Regions from separate parts of the Cytobacillus sp. Bva_UNVM-123 genome, predicted to be linked through region 2. Evidence: a T-box and tRNA genes for the amino acid it is inferred to sense, from the RefSeq annotation. Region 2 holds a T-box; the other regions hold tRNA genes.
What was found. A T-box is a leader RNA that pairs with one kind of tRNA and senses whether it is charged. The one in region 2 lies ahead of thrS (threonine--tRNA ligase), so its partner is inferred to be a tRNA-Thr.

Region 1 (4,229 bases), 1.6 Mb from region 2:
GTAAAAGCCCTGTAGTTGAAACTTCGTTCCCTCCAGAGTGGATCCTGAGTACGGCGGGACACGTGAAATCCCGTCGGAAGCAGGGAGGACCATCTCCCAAGGCTAAATACTCCCTAGTGACCGATAGTGAACCAGTACCGTGAGGGAAAGGTGAAAAGCACCCCGGAAGGGGAGTGAAATAGTTCCTGAAACCGTGTGCCTACAAGTAGTCAGAGCCCATTAACGGGTGATGGCGTGCCTTTTGTAGAATGAACCGGCGAGTTACGATTACATGCGAGGTTAAGTTGAGAAGACGGAGCCGCAGCGAAAGCGAGTCTGAATAGGGCGAATGTAGTATGTGGTCGTAGACCCGAAACCAGGTGACCTACCCATGTCCAGGTTGAAGTCCAGGTAACACTGGATGGAGGACCGAACCCACGCACGTTGAAAAGTGCGGGGATGAGGTGTGGGTAGCGGAGAAATTCCAATCGAACTTGGAGATAGCTGGTTCTCTCCGAAATAGCTTTAGGGCTAGCCTCATGTAGTAAGAGTCTTGGAGGTAGAGCACTGTTTGGACTAGGGGCCCCCATCGGGTTACCGAATTCAGACAAACTCCGAATGCCAAAGACTTATCCATGGGAGTCAGACTGCGAGTGATAAGATCCGTAGTCAAGAGGGAAACAGCCCAGACCACCAGTTAAGGTCCCAAAGTATACGTTAAGTGGAAAAGGATGTGGAGTTGCTTAGACAACCAGGATGTTGGCTTAGAAGCAGCCACCATTTAAAGAGTGCGTAATAGCTCACTGGTCGAGTGACTCTGCGCCGAAAATGTACCGGGGCTAAACGTATCACCGAAACTGTGGATGGACACCGTATGGTGTCCGTGGTAGGAGAGCGTTCTAAGGGCGTTGAAGCTAGACCGTAAGGACTAGTGGAGCGCTTAGAAGTGAGAATGCCGGTATGAGTAGCGAAAGATGGGTGAGAATCCCATCCACCGAATGCCTAAGGTTTCCTGAGGAAGGCTCGTCCGCTCAGGGTTAGTCGGGACCTAAGCCGAGGCTGAAAAGCGTAGGCGATGGACAACAGGTTGATATTCCTGTACCACCAAATTACCGTTTGAGCAATGGGGGGACGCAGGAGGATAGGGTAAGCGCGCTGCTGGAATAGCGCGTCCAAGCAGTTAGGCTGATAATGAGGCAAATCCCATTATCGTGAAGGCTGAGCTGTGACGGCGAGGGAAATAGAGTACCGAAGTTCCTGAATCCACACTGCCAAGAAAAGCCTCTAGCGAGGTAACAGGTGCCCGTACCGCAAACCGACACAGGTAGGCGAGGAGAGAATCCTAAGGTGAGCGAGAGAACTCTCGTTAAGGAACTCGGCAAAATCACCCCGTAACTTCGGGAGAAGGGGTGCTCATTTGGGTGAATAGCCCGGATGAGCCGCAGTGAATAGGCCCAGGCGACTGTTTAGCAAAAACACAGGTCTCTGCGAAGCCGCAAGGCGAAGTATAGGGGCTGACGCCTGCCCGGTGCTGGAAGGTTAAGAGGAGGGGTTAGCGTAAGCGAAGCTCTGAATTGAAGCCCCAGTAAACGGCGGCCGTAACTATAACGGTCCTAAGGTAGCGAAATTCCTTGTCGGGTAAGTTCCGACCCGCACGAAAGGCGTAACGATCTGGGCACTGTCTCAACGAGAGACTCGGTGAAATTATAGTACCTGTGAAGATGCAGGTTACCCGCGACAGGACGGAAAGACCCCGTGGAGCTTTACTGTAGCCTGATATTGAATTTCGGTACAGCTTGTACAGGATAGGTAGGAGCCTAGGAAGCCGGAGCGCCAGCTTCGGTGGAGGCATCGGTGGGATACTACCCTGGCTGTATTGAAATTCTAACCCGCGCCCCTTATCGGGGCGGGAGACAGTGTCAGGTGGGCAGTTTGACTGGGGCGGTCGCCTCCTAAAGAGTAACGGAGGCGCCCAAAGGTTCCCTCAGAATGGTTGGAAATCATTCGTAGAGTGTAAAGGCACAAGGGAGCTTGACTGCGAGACCTACAAGTCGAGCAGGGACGAAAGTCGGGCTTAGTGATCCGGTGGTTCCGCATGGAAGGGCCATCGCTCAACGGATAAAAGCTACCCCGGGGATAACAGGCTTATCTCCCCCAAGAGTCCACATCGACGGGGAGGTTTGGCACCTCGATGTCGGCTCATCGCATCCTGGGGCTGTAGTCGGTCCCAAGGGTTGGGCTGTTCGCCCATTAAAGCGGTACGCGAGCTGGGTTCAGAACGTCGTGAGACAGTTCGGTCCCTATCCGTCGTGGGCGCAGGAAATTTGAGAGGAGCTGTCCTTAGTACGAGAGGACCGGGATGGACGCACCGCTGGTGTACCAGTTGTCTTGCCAAAGGCATAGCTGGGTAGCTATGTGCGGACGGGATAAGTGCTGAAAGCATCTAAGCATGAAGCCCCCCTCGAGATGAGATTTCCCATAGCGCAAGCTAGTAAGACCCCTGAAAGATGATCAGGTTGATAGGTTTGAGGTGGAAGCGTGGTGACACGTGGAGCTGACAAATACTAATCGGTCGAGGACTTAACCAAAATAATTATGATTACTCTATTTCTTCTTCTTATTATCTAGTTTTGAGGGAATGAAACCTCAACATAATTTGTTTATTAATAAATTATGCAATACATAGCACATTGAATGTTTGCTCCTGCGCCGCAGCATAATTGGAGAAGTAACTCCTCAGCTCGTCGCAAGCCAGCAAGGAAGATGATTCAATGATGTAGGCTTAGTGGCGATAGCGAGAAGGTCACACCCGTTCCCATCCCGAACACGGAAGTTAAGCTTCTCAGCGCCGATGGTAGTTGGGGGCTCTCCCCCTGTGAGAGTAGGACGCCGCTAAGCTTTTATTATTCCGCAGTAGCTCAGTGGTAGAGCATTCGGCTGTTAACCGAACGGTCGTAGGTTCGAATCCTACCTGCGGAGCCATTTTTTCGGTTTTATCTATATGAGCAGGTAGTTTTTATGCTTCCATAGCTCAGCAGGTAGAGCACTTCCATGGTAAGGAAGAGGTCAGCGGTTCGAGCCCGCTTGGAAGCTTACCATAATATTTATAAATGGCCCCTTGGTCAAGCGGTTAAGACACCGCCCTTTCACGGCGGTAACACGGGTTCGAATCCCGTAGGGGTCACCATTTTTGGAAGGCATGCTAAGTGTGCGACATCCTGTCGCAGCGCATACACTAGCACGTTCTGTGCTTCGGAGGATTAGCTCAGCTGGGAGAGCATCTGCCTTACAAGCAGAGGGTCGGCGGTTCGATCCCGTCATCCTCCATTATTGTTTCAGCAGTATTAAAATAGGAAGTACATAATTTATATGCCGGCCTAGCTCAATTGGTAGAGCAACTGACTTGTAATCAGTAGGTTGGGGGTTCAAGTCCTCTGGCCGGCACTGTTCTTTATGCGGTGGGGTAGCGAAGTGGCTAAACGCGGCGGACTGTAAATCCGCTCCCTTTGGGTTCGGCGGTTCGAATCCGTCCCCCACCACCATTTTTTTTAATAAAAACATAAAAAATGGACAAGTTATAATTAGTCCTTTTTATTTTGTAGTTGATTTTTTAGTATCTTACATATTGGGCTATAGCCAAGCGGTAAGGCATCGCACTTTGACTGCGACATGCGTTGGTTCGAATCCAGCTAGCCCAGCCATTTTTTTTTTGCAATTTGCAACAAACACAATTTAGGAAACTATACTTAATACGAGCCATTAGCTCAGTTGGTAGAGGATTTTAAAGGATTACAGCTACGAAGCAAATCTTCCGTGAATGGTAAGTTTTTAAAATCTGCAACAAATCACGCAGGGATTTGGCGCATATTTATCACTGCAAATAAATTTTAGGAAACTATATTTAATACGAGCCATTAGCTCAGTTGGTAGAGCATCTGACTTTTAATCAGAGGGTCGCAGGTTCGAATCCTGCATGGCTCACTTCTATTAGGAAGAAAAGAGGGTGGGGAGAGAAAAACATTTGTTTTTCTCTCCCCACCTTTTGTTTTGGTTAGTAAGAAAGTGTAAAGCAAAATTAAATTCAAATCATATGACTGCTCATGACATTGCATAAGATAAGGAGAAACAAGCTGCCTTATTGCAAAGGTAAATTATGCTAGAAACGTATATATATACACGTTTTTGTTGAGTTGAGTCATTTCTTTATTTAGGGTTAAAATATTAGAAAGTAACAGCGGTTGAAGGGAGTT
Region 2 (4,229 bases):
GCAATCTGTCGAGCCACTAAGTAAAAAGTTTGCTTTGAATATAGAAATAGATGACCGTCTTTCAGAACGAGTATTGAGTAAAGCCAACCTTCCGGACTGGTTTGAAAAATTAAAAGCAACCTTTACAGATTTAGAACTGAAATATGAGGGTGGAGAATCAAGTCAGGAAGCCATGAATCGAATCGTAGAGGTTGTGGAAGAAGCTTTTAATGATGGGGCTCCTCATACATTAATTGTAACGCATGGGAATGTGATGTCCTTATTACTAAAAAAATATAATCATGACTTTGGTTTTGAGGGCTGGAAGAATCTTAGCAATCCCGATGTTTTTCTATTAAGCTGTCTAAATGATGAAATACATCTAGAGCGCATATGGAGTGAATAAAATAAAGCCTTTTAAAATGATGAAATGGCCTATAAGGGACGTTGCCAATGAGTATATGCTGCATAAGCAAATTATTTTAAAATGTTGTCAGCTTCATCTCACTGCGCTTGGCGACTACTCCGTGCACGTCGAGGCTTGTTCAATAAATCCGACGACAATTTTGCTTTGAAAAAAGCTGTTGCTATTTTTGTTTATATATTGTAATATGTAAAAAAATTACTTCATACAAAGCACTGATAAGGACAATAATTATTTTTACGGTTAACAGAGAGGGAAGAAAAGCTGCGAACTTCCTAGCTTAGGAAAATAATTTACCACCTTTGAGCTATATCAAGGAACTATAAGTATTTGATATCGTCCATGCTACGTTACAGCACCAAAGCCGTAAGCAAATCGTATTTTTGCTTATGGGAAATTGGGTGGAACCACGAGAATAACGCACTCGTCCCTTACTTTAGGGATGAGTACGTTTTTTTATTTTTAAAAATTAAATGAGAATAAGCACTGATAAGGACAATAATTATTTTTACGGTTAACAGAGAGGGAAGAAAAGCTGCGAACTTCCTAGCTTAGGAAAATAATTTACCACCTTTGAGCTATATCAAAGAACTATAAGTATTTGATATCGTCCATGCTACGTTACAGCACCAAAGCCGTAAGCAAATCGTATTTTTGTTTATGGGAATTTGGGTGGAACCACGAGATTACGCACTCGTCCCTTACATAGGGATGGGTGCGTTTTTTTTATTTTGAAAAGGAGTGTGTATGGTTATGAACAAAAAATGTATGAACATCGAATTTCAAGACGGAAAAATCAAAGAGTTTTCAAAAGGAATGACAGTGGCAGAGGTCGCAGAAACAATTAGCCCAAGTCTCAGAAAAAAAGCGGTGGCAGCGAAAATAAATGACGAGCTTGTTGATATAAGCTTTAGGCTAAATAGGGATGTGAAGCTTACTATTTTAACATTAGATGATGAAGAAGGGGTGCAAATTGCCAGACATTCAGCAGCACATATATTGGCACAAGCTGTAAAAAGATTGTATGGCCATGTGAAATTAGGAATTGGGCCGATTATTGACGAAGGATTTTACTATGATTTTAAATTAGAGCATAGTTTGACTATTGAAGATTTACGTATGATCGAAAAAGAAATGAACAACATCATTAGCGAGAATTTAATGATTAAACGTGAAGAGGTTTCATATGAAGAGGCGAAAAAGCTGCTAGAGGAAAAAGCTGAGCCGTTTAAGCTTGAAATATTAAAGGACATTCCAAAAGGTGAAAAAATAACGCTATATCAGCAAGGAGAATTTATGGATCTTTGTCGTGGTCCACATCTTCCCTCAACAGGCTATGTAAAAGCATTTAAACTAACACGTGTGTCTGGTGCTTACTGGAGAGGGGATAGTCAAAACGAGGTGCTTCAACGTGTTTATGGAGTAGCTTATAAAAACAAACAAGATTTAATGGAATATGAAATATTTTTGGAAGAAGCAGCTAAACGCGATCACCGTAAGCTAGGAAAACAGCTTGAGTTATTCATGTTTTCTGAGGAAGCGCCGGGAATGCCGTTTTACTTGCCAAATGGACAAACAATTAGAAATGAGCTAGAACAATTCTCACGTGAGCTGCAAAAAAAAGCAGAGTATGATGAGGTACGCACTCCATTAATGATGAATCAACAATTATGGGAAAGATCAGGACATTGGGATCATTATCATGAAAATATGTATTTTTCCGAAGTTGATCAAGTTAGTTTTGCCTTGAAGCCAATGAATTGTCCTGGCCATATGTTGATGTATAAAAACAATTTATACTCTTATCGAGATTTGCCCATTCGACTCGCAGAGTTTGGTCAAGTTCATCGTCATGAATATAGCGGTGCTTTAAATGGGATGCTTCGGGTTCGCACATTTTGTCAGGATGACGCCCATATTTTTGCTCGCCGGGATCAAATTGGTGATGAAATTAAACGGGCATTCAATTTAATTGACAAAGTATATCAAACTTTTGGTTTTGAATATTCAGTAGAGCTTTCCACTCGGCCAGAAAAAGCATTAGGTGATGATGCTCTTTGGGCAATCTCTGAAGAGGCATTAAAAAATGTCCTAGAGGATTTGCATGTTAACTACCGGTTAAATGAGGGGGATGGAGCATTTTATGGACCGAAAATTGACTTTCACATTAAAGATGCATTAAAACGCAGCCATCAATGTGGAACAATCCAGCTTGATTTTCAAATGCCGGAGAAATTTGATTTAACTTATATTAATCAACATAATGAAAAGGTTCGTCCTGTAGTTATCCATCGAGCTATTTTTGGATCGATTGATCGCTTCTTCGGTATATTAATCGAGCATTTTGCTGGTGCCTTTCCTGTTTGGCTTGCGCCGACACAGGTACAAATCATTCCAGTTTCACAAGTACATGTTGATTACTGTTTGCAAATTCAGTCGGAGCTCAAGCAGGCAGGCGTGAGGGTCAAAATGGATAATAGTAATGAAAAGCTAGGCTACAAAATTAGAGAGACACAAATGAAGAAGATTCCATACATGCTTGTTATCGGAGATAATGAAATTGAAGAGAAAAAGGTAAATATAAGGAAATATGGTAGTATAAATACAGAAAGTGTTTTATTTGAAGATTTTAAAAAGACGGTTATTCATCAAATGAAAGAGCGGAGTATGTAATCAGGCAGCGAATTAGAGTAACCTTTTCCAATAAATATAGTCTAATTTGGTAAAGGACGGTGACTCGGATGAAGAAAACAATCTTGCTCATTCTACTAGCTAGTTTGCTTGTTTACGTTACAGGGTGTGGTCTAGGAAATCAGCAAGGAAGCCTACAATTCAGTAGCAACATAGATTTTGGCAAAAATGACTATAAGAAAATGATTTCTAGTAATAATCAATTAGGATTTGAGCTTTTGTCACAGGTTAAGGGAAATGAAGATGGGAATATCTTTATTTCCCCAACAAGCTTATTAATGGCATTATCAATGGTTTATAACGGAGCTGATGGGGTGACGAAGGAAGAAATCGCAAAAGTTTTGCATGCTGACGGTATGGACGTACTTGATTTGAACAAGGCCAATGCTTCCTTATTGTCCATGCTCTATCACGATTCAAAACAAATTCAATTAAATGTTGCAAACTCTATTTGGTTAAATCAAAAATTCCATTTTCAAACTGATTTTGCCCAAAATAATAAAGACTACTTTCATGCAAACATACAGGAAATTGATATTCTTGATAGCCAATCTCCTCAACTAATCAATGATTGGGTAAAGAAATCAACGAATCATAAAATTGAAGAAATTGTTGATGCCCCATTGGATCCCGATTTAGTCGCTATTTTAATAAATGCGATTTATTTTAAGGGTAGCTGGCAGGATGAATTTAAGAAAAAAGAGACTGAAAAACGAACCTTTTATTTAGGGAATGGAGCTACGAAAGAAACACCACTCATGCGTCTTCATAAAAAAATGTCTCACATGGAAAACGAAAGCTTCCAAGCGGTTTCTCTCCCATATGGTGATGGAGAAATGAGTATGAAAGTATTTCTTCCAAAAGAAAATGCAAGTGTAGAAACATTCAAAAATAAGCTTACAAATGACAATTGGAAGGAATGGAGCTCACAATTCCAACAAAAAGAAGGAACCCTTCTCTTGCCAAAATTTCAAATGGAATATGAAGTTTTGTTGAATGATGCATTAAAGAAGCTTGGAATGACAACTGCCTTTGACAAAGGTGCAAATTTCGCAAAAATGATTGAAGAGAATGATCCGATTTGGATTAATATCGTGAAACAAAAAACATTTATTGATGTGAATGAAGAAGGAAC
Region 3 (4,229 bases), 1.5 Mb from region 2:
CATCGGGTTACCGAATTCAGACAAACTCCGAATGCCAAAGACTTATCCATGGGAGTCAGACTGCGAGTGATAAGATCCGTAGTCAAGAGGGAAACAGCCCAGACCACCAGTTAAGGTCCCAAAGTATACGTTAAGTGGAAAAGGATGTGGAGTTGCTTAGACAACCAGGATGTTGGCTTAGAAGCAGCCACCATTTAAAGAGTGCGTAATAGCTCACTGGTCGAGTGACTCTGCGCCGAAAATGTACCGGGGCTAAACGTATCACCGAAACTGTGGATGGACACCGTATGGTGTCCGTGGTAGGAGAGCGTTCTAAGGGCGTTGAAGCTAGACCGTAAGGACTAGTGGAGCGCTTAGAAGTGAGAATGCCGGTATGAGTAGCGAAAGATGGGTGAGAATCCCATCCACCGAATGCCTAAGGTTTCCTGAGGAAGGCTCGTCCGCTCAGGGTTAGTCGGGACCTAAGCCGAGGCTGAAAAGCGTAGGCGATGGACAACAGGTTGATATTCCTGTACCACCAAATTACCGTTTGAGCAATGGGGGGACGCAGGAGGATAGGGTAAGCGCGCTGCTGGAATAGCGCGTCCAAGCAGTTAGGCTGATAATGAGGCAAATCCCATTATCGTGAAGGCTGAGCTGTGACGGCGAGGGAAATAGAGTACCGAAGTTCCTGAATCCACACTGCCAAGAAAAGCCTCTAGCGAGGTAACAGGTGCCCGTACCGCAAACCGACACAGGTAGGCGAGGAGAGAATCCTAAGGTGAGCGAGAGAACTCTCGTTAAGGAACTCGGCAAAATCACCCCGTAACTTCGGGAGAAGGGGTGCTCATTTGGGTGAATAGCCCGGATGAGCCGCAGTGAATAGGCCCAGGCGACTGTTTAGCAAAAACACAGGTCTCTGCGAAGCCGCAAGGCGAAGTATAGGGGCTGACGCCTGCCCGGTGCTGGAAGGTTAAGAGGAGGGGTTAGCGTAAGCGAAGCTCTGAATTGAAGCCCCAGTAAACGGCGGCCGTAACTATAACGGTCCTAAGGTAGCGAAATTCCTTGTCGGGTAAGTTCCGACCCGCACGAAAGGCGTAACGATCTGGGCACTGTCTCAACGAGAGACTCGGTGAAATTATAGTACCTGTGAAGATGCAGGTTACCCGCGACAGGACGGAAAGACCCCGTGGAGCTTTACTGTAGCCTGATATTGAATTTCGGTACAGCTTGTACAGGATAGGTAGGAGCCTAGGAAGCCGGAGCGCCAGCTTCGGTGGAGGCATCGGTGGGATACTACCCTGGCTGTATTGAAATTCTAACCCGCGCCCCTTATCGGGGCGGGAGACAGTGTCAGGTGGGCAGTTTGACTGGGGCGGTCGCCTCCTAAAGAGTAACGGAGGCGCCCAAAGGTTCCCTCAGAATGGTTGGAAATCATTCGTAGAGTGTAAAGGCACAAGGGAGCTTGACTGCGAGACCTACAAGTCGAGCAGGGACGAAAGTCGGGCTTAGTGATCCGGTGGTTCCGCATGGAAGGGCCATCGCTCAACGGATAAAAGCTACCCCGGGGATAACAGGCTTATCTCCCCCAAGAGTCCACATCGACGGGGAGGTTTGGCACCTCGATGTCGGCTCATCGCATCCTGGGGCTGTAGTCGGTCCCAAGGGTTGGGCTGTTCGCCCATTAAAGCGGTACGCGAGCTGGGTTCAGAACGTCGTGAGACAGTTCGGTCCCTATCCGTCGTGGGCGCAGGAAATTTGAGAGGAGCTGTCCTTAGTACGAGAGGACCGGGATGGACGCACCGCTGGTGTACCAGTTGTCTTGCCAAAGGCATAGCTGGGTAGCTATGTGCGGACGGGATAAGTGCTGAAAGCATCTAAGCATGAAGCCCCCCTCGAGATGAGATTTCCCATAGCGCAAGCTAGTAAGACCCCTGAAAGATGATCAGGTTGATAGGTTTGAGGTGGAAGCGTGGTGACACGTGGAGCTGACAAATACTAATCGGTCGAGGACTTAACCAAAAACGAAAAGCGGAAGTGCCTTGCTTAGGGGCGACAAGCTTAAGACGAGACGGCGAGAAGGTTGTACTTTAACCTTCTTGACGGATTGGCTTAAGACCTCGAGCCCCTAGGCACTGGAGCTGGACACGCTTTAAGATTACTCTTTCTTCTTCTTATTATCTAGTTTTGAGGGAACGAAACCTCAATTTAATAAAAAGTTTAGTGGCGATAGCGAGAAGGTCACACCCGTTCCCATCCCGAACACGGAAGTTAAGCTTCTCAGCGCCGATGGTAGTTGGGGGCTCTCCCCCTGTGAGAGTAGGACGCCGCTAAGCTTTTAATATGGAGGATTAGCTCAGCTGGGAGAGCATCTGCCTTACAAGCAGAGGGTCGGCGGTTCGATCCCGTCATCCTCCACCATAATGAGCCGGCCTAGCTCAATTGGTAGAGGATTCTGGAAGCTTGCAGTCCGGAGCTTTACGTCCTCGAATAGCTAGCTGGAGGAATCTGCAACAAATCACACAGGGATTTGCCGCACATATACTAATGCTATTTAAATTCTAAACATATATTTCATATGCCGGCCTAGCTCAATTGGTAGAGCAACTGACTTGTAATCAGTAGGTTGGGGGTTCAAGTCCTCTGGCCGGCACCAGATTTTAAAAGATTACAGCCACGAAGCTTTTCTTCAACGAATGGTAAGCTTTTAAAATCTGCGACAAAGACCAAAGGGCTTTGGAGCATATTTATTACTACTATCAAAATTCAGTTTTTAAAACTTTGAATTTGAGCCATTAGCTCAGTCGGTAGAGCATCTGACTTTTAATCAGAGGGTCGCAGGTTCGAATCCTGCATGGCTCACCACTTTAAATATGCGGGTGTGGCGGAATTGGCAGACGCACTAGACTTAGGATCTAGCGCCGCGAGGCGTGGGGGTTCGACTCCCTTCACCCGCACTTTTCATAATATGCGGAAGTAGTTCAGTGGTAGAACACCACCTTGCCAAGGTGGGGGTCGCGGGTTCGAATCCCGTCTTCCGCTCCATAATGTGCCGGGGTGGCGGAACTGGCAGACGCACAGGACTTAAAATCCTGCGGTAGGTGACTACCGTACCGGTTCGATTCCGGTTCTCGGCACCATTATATTGCGCCCGTAGCTCAATTGGATAGAGCGTCTGACTACGGATCAGAAGGTTATGGGTTCGACTCCTTTCGGGCGCGTTTGTTTTTTCGGGAAGTAGCTCAGCTTGGTAGAGCACTTGGTTTGGGACCAAGGGGTCGCAGGTTCGAATCCTGTCTTCCCGACCACTAAATTTACGGGGCCTTAGCTCAGCTGGGAGAGCGCCTGCCTTGCACGCAGGAGGTCAGCGGTTCGATCCCGCTAGGCTCCACCAAAAAAACAAAAAAGTTGTTGACATGATATTTCAAACATGTTATCATTGAAAAGTCGCTTTAGAGTGATGGAGTAAAAACAACTTACTGAAAAACAATGATAAATTGTAATCAGTAGCCTTGTTCTTTGAAAACTGAACGAACAAAAACGTCAACGTTATTCTTTAGTCTTTTTTGAAAAGACAATTTATGAGCTAATCAACTCACATCTTATCGCGTATTAACGCGCAGTAATATCCTTGCGGATAACTGCCCGTAAATACCCGATTGATTCGACTAACCATCACGGGGAAAAACACCCCGCGAAGGAAGTCTCATCTTATTGGAGAGTTTGATCCTGGCTCAGGACGAACGCTGGCGGCGTGCCTAATACATGCAAGTCGAGCGAACTTTTGGGAGCTTGCTCCCAAAAGTTAGCGGCGGACGGGTGAGTAACACGTGGGCAACCTGCCTGTAAGACGGGGATAACTTCGGGAAACCGGAGCTAATACCGGATAACTCTTTTCCTCCCATGAGGAAAAGCTGAAAGATGGCTTTTGCTATCACTTACAGATGGGCCCGCGGCGCATTAGCTAGTTGGTGAGGTAACGGCTCACCAAGGCCACGATGCGTAGCCGACCTGAGAGGGTGATCGGCCACACTGGGACTGAGACACGGCCCAGACTCCTACGGGAGGCAGCAGTAGGGAATCTTCCGCAATGGACGAAAGTCTGACGGAGCAACGCCGCGTGAGTGATGAAGGTTTTCGGATCGTAAAACTCTGTTGTTAGGGAAGAACAAGTATCGGAGTAACTGCCGGTACCTTGACGGTACCTAACCAGAAAGCCACGGCTAACTACGTGCCAGCAGCCGCGGTAA

Region 1: it has a tRNA-Thr gene. The T-box ahead of thrS (threonine--tRNA ligase) is inferred to sense a tRNA for this amino acid. The anticodon was not compared.
Region 3: it has a tRNA-Thr gene. The T-box ahead of thrS (threonine--tRNA ligase) is inferred to sense a tRNA for this amino acid. The anticodon was not compared.

What each region holds. Positions count from the first base shown of each region.
Region 1 covers NZ_CM177772.1:199,457-203,685, forward strand. Annotated here, with positions in the region: rRNA gene KDN24_RS01080 (23S ribosomal RNA) at 1-2,567, shown strand, start outside; rRNA gene rrf (5S ribosomal RNA) at 2,761-2,877, shown strand; tRNA gene KDN24_RS01090 (tRNA-Asn) at 2,887-2,961, shown strand; tRNA gene KDN24_RS01095 (tRNA-Thr) at 3,000-3,072, shown strand; tRNA gene KDN24_RS01100 (tRNA-Glu) at 3,092-3,166, shown strand; tRNA gene KDN24_RS01105 (tRNA-Val) at 3,234-3,306, shown strand; tRNA gene KDN24_RS01110 (tRNA-Thr) at 3,351-3,423, shown strand; tRNA gene KDN24_RS01115 (tRNA-Tyr) at 3,437-3,521, shown strand; tRNA gene KDN24_RS01120 (tRNA-Gln) at 3,606-3,680, shown strand; tRNA gene KDN24_RS01125 (tRNA-Lys) at 3,888-3,960, shown strand.
Region 2 covers NZ_CM177772.1:3,765,515-3,769,743, reverse strand. Annotated here, with positions in the region: gene KDN24_RS19305 (histidine phosphatase family protein) at 1-385, shown strand, start outside; T-box leader at 610-838, shown strand; T-box leader at 881-1,108, shown strand; gene thrS (threonine--tRNA ligase) at 1,157-3,076, shown strand; gene KDN24_RS19295 (serpin family protein) at 3,145-4,229, shown strand, end outside.
Region 3 covers NZ_CM177772.1:101,557-105,785, forward strand. Annotated here, with positions in the region: rRNA gene KDN24_RS00495 (23S ribosomal RNA) at 1-2,001, shown strand, start outside; rRNA gene rrf (5S ribosomal RNA) at 2,199-2,315, shown strand; tRNA gene KDN24_RS00505 (tRNA-Val) at 2,325-2,400, shown strand; tRNA gene KDN24_RS00510 (tRNA-Thr) at 2,560-2,635, shown strand; tRNA gene KDN24_RS00515 (tRNA-Lys) at 2,769-2,844, shown strand; tRNA gene KDN24_RS00520 (tRNA-Leu) at 2,855-2,936, shown strand; tRNA gene KDN24_RS00525 (tRNA-Gly) at 2,950-3,024, shown strand; tRNA gene KDN24_RS00530 (tRNA-Leu) at 3,031-3,119, shown strand; tRNA gene KDN24_RS00535 (tRNA-Arg) at 3,127-3,200, shown strand; tRNA gene KDN24_RS00540 (tRNA-Pro) at 3,211-3,287, shown strand; tRNA gene KDN24_RS00545 (tRNA-Ala) at 3,298-3,373, shown strand; rRNA gene KDN24_RS00550 (16S ribosomal RNA) at 3,691-4,229, shown strand, end outside.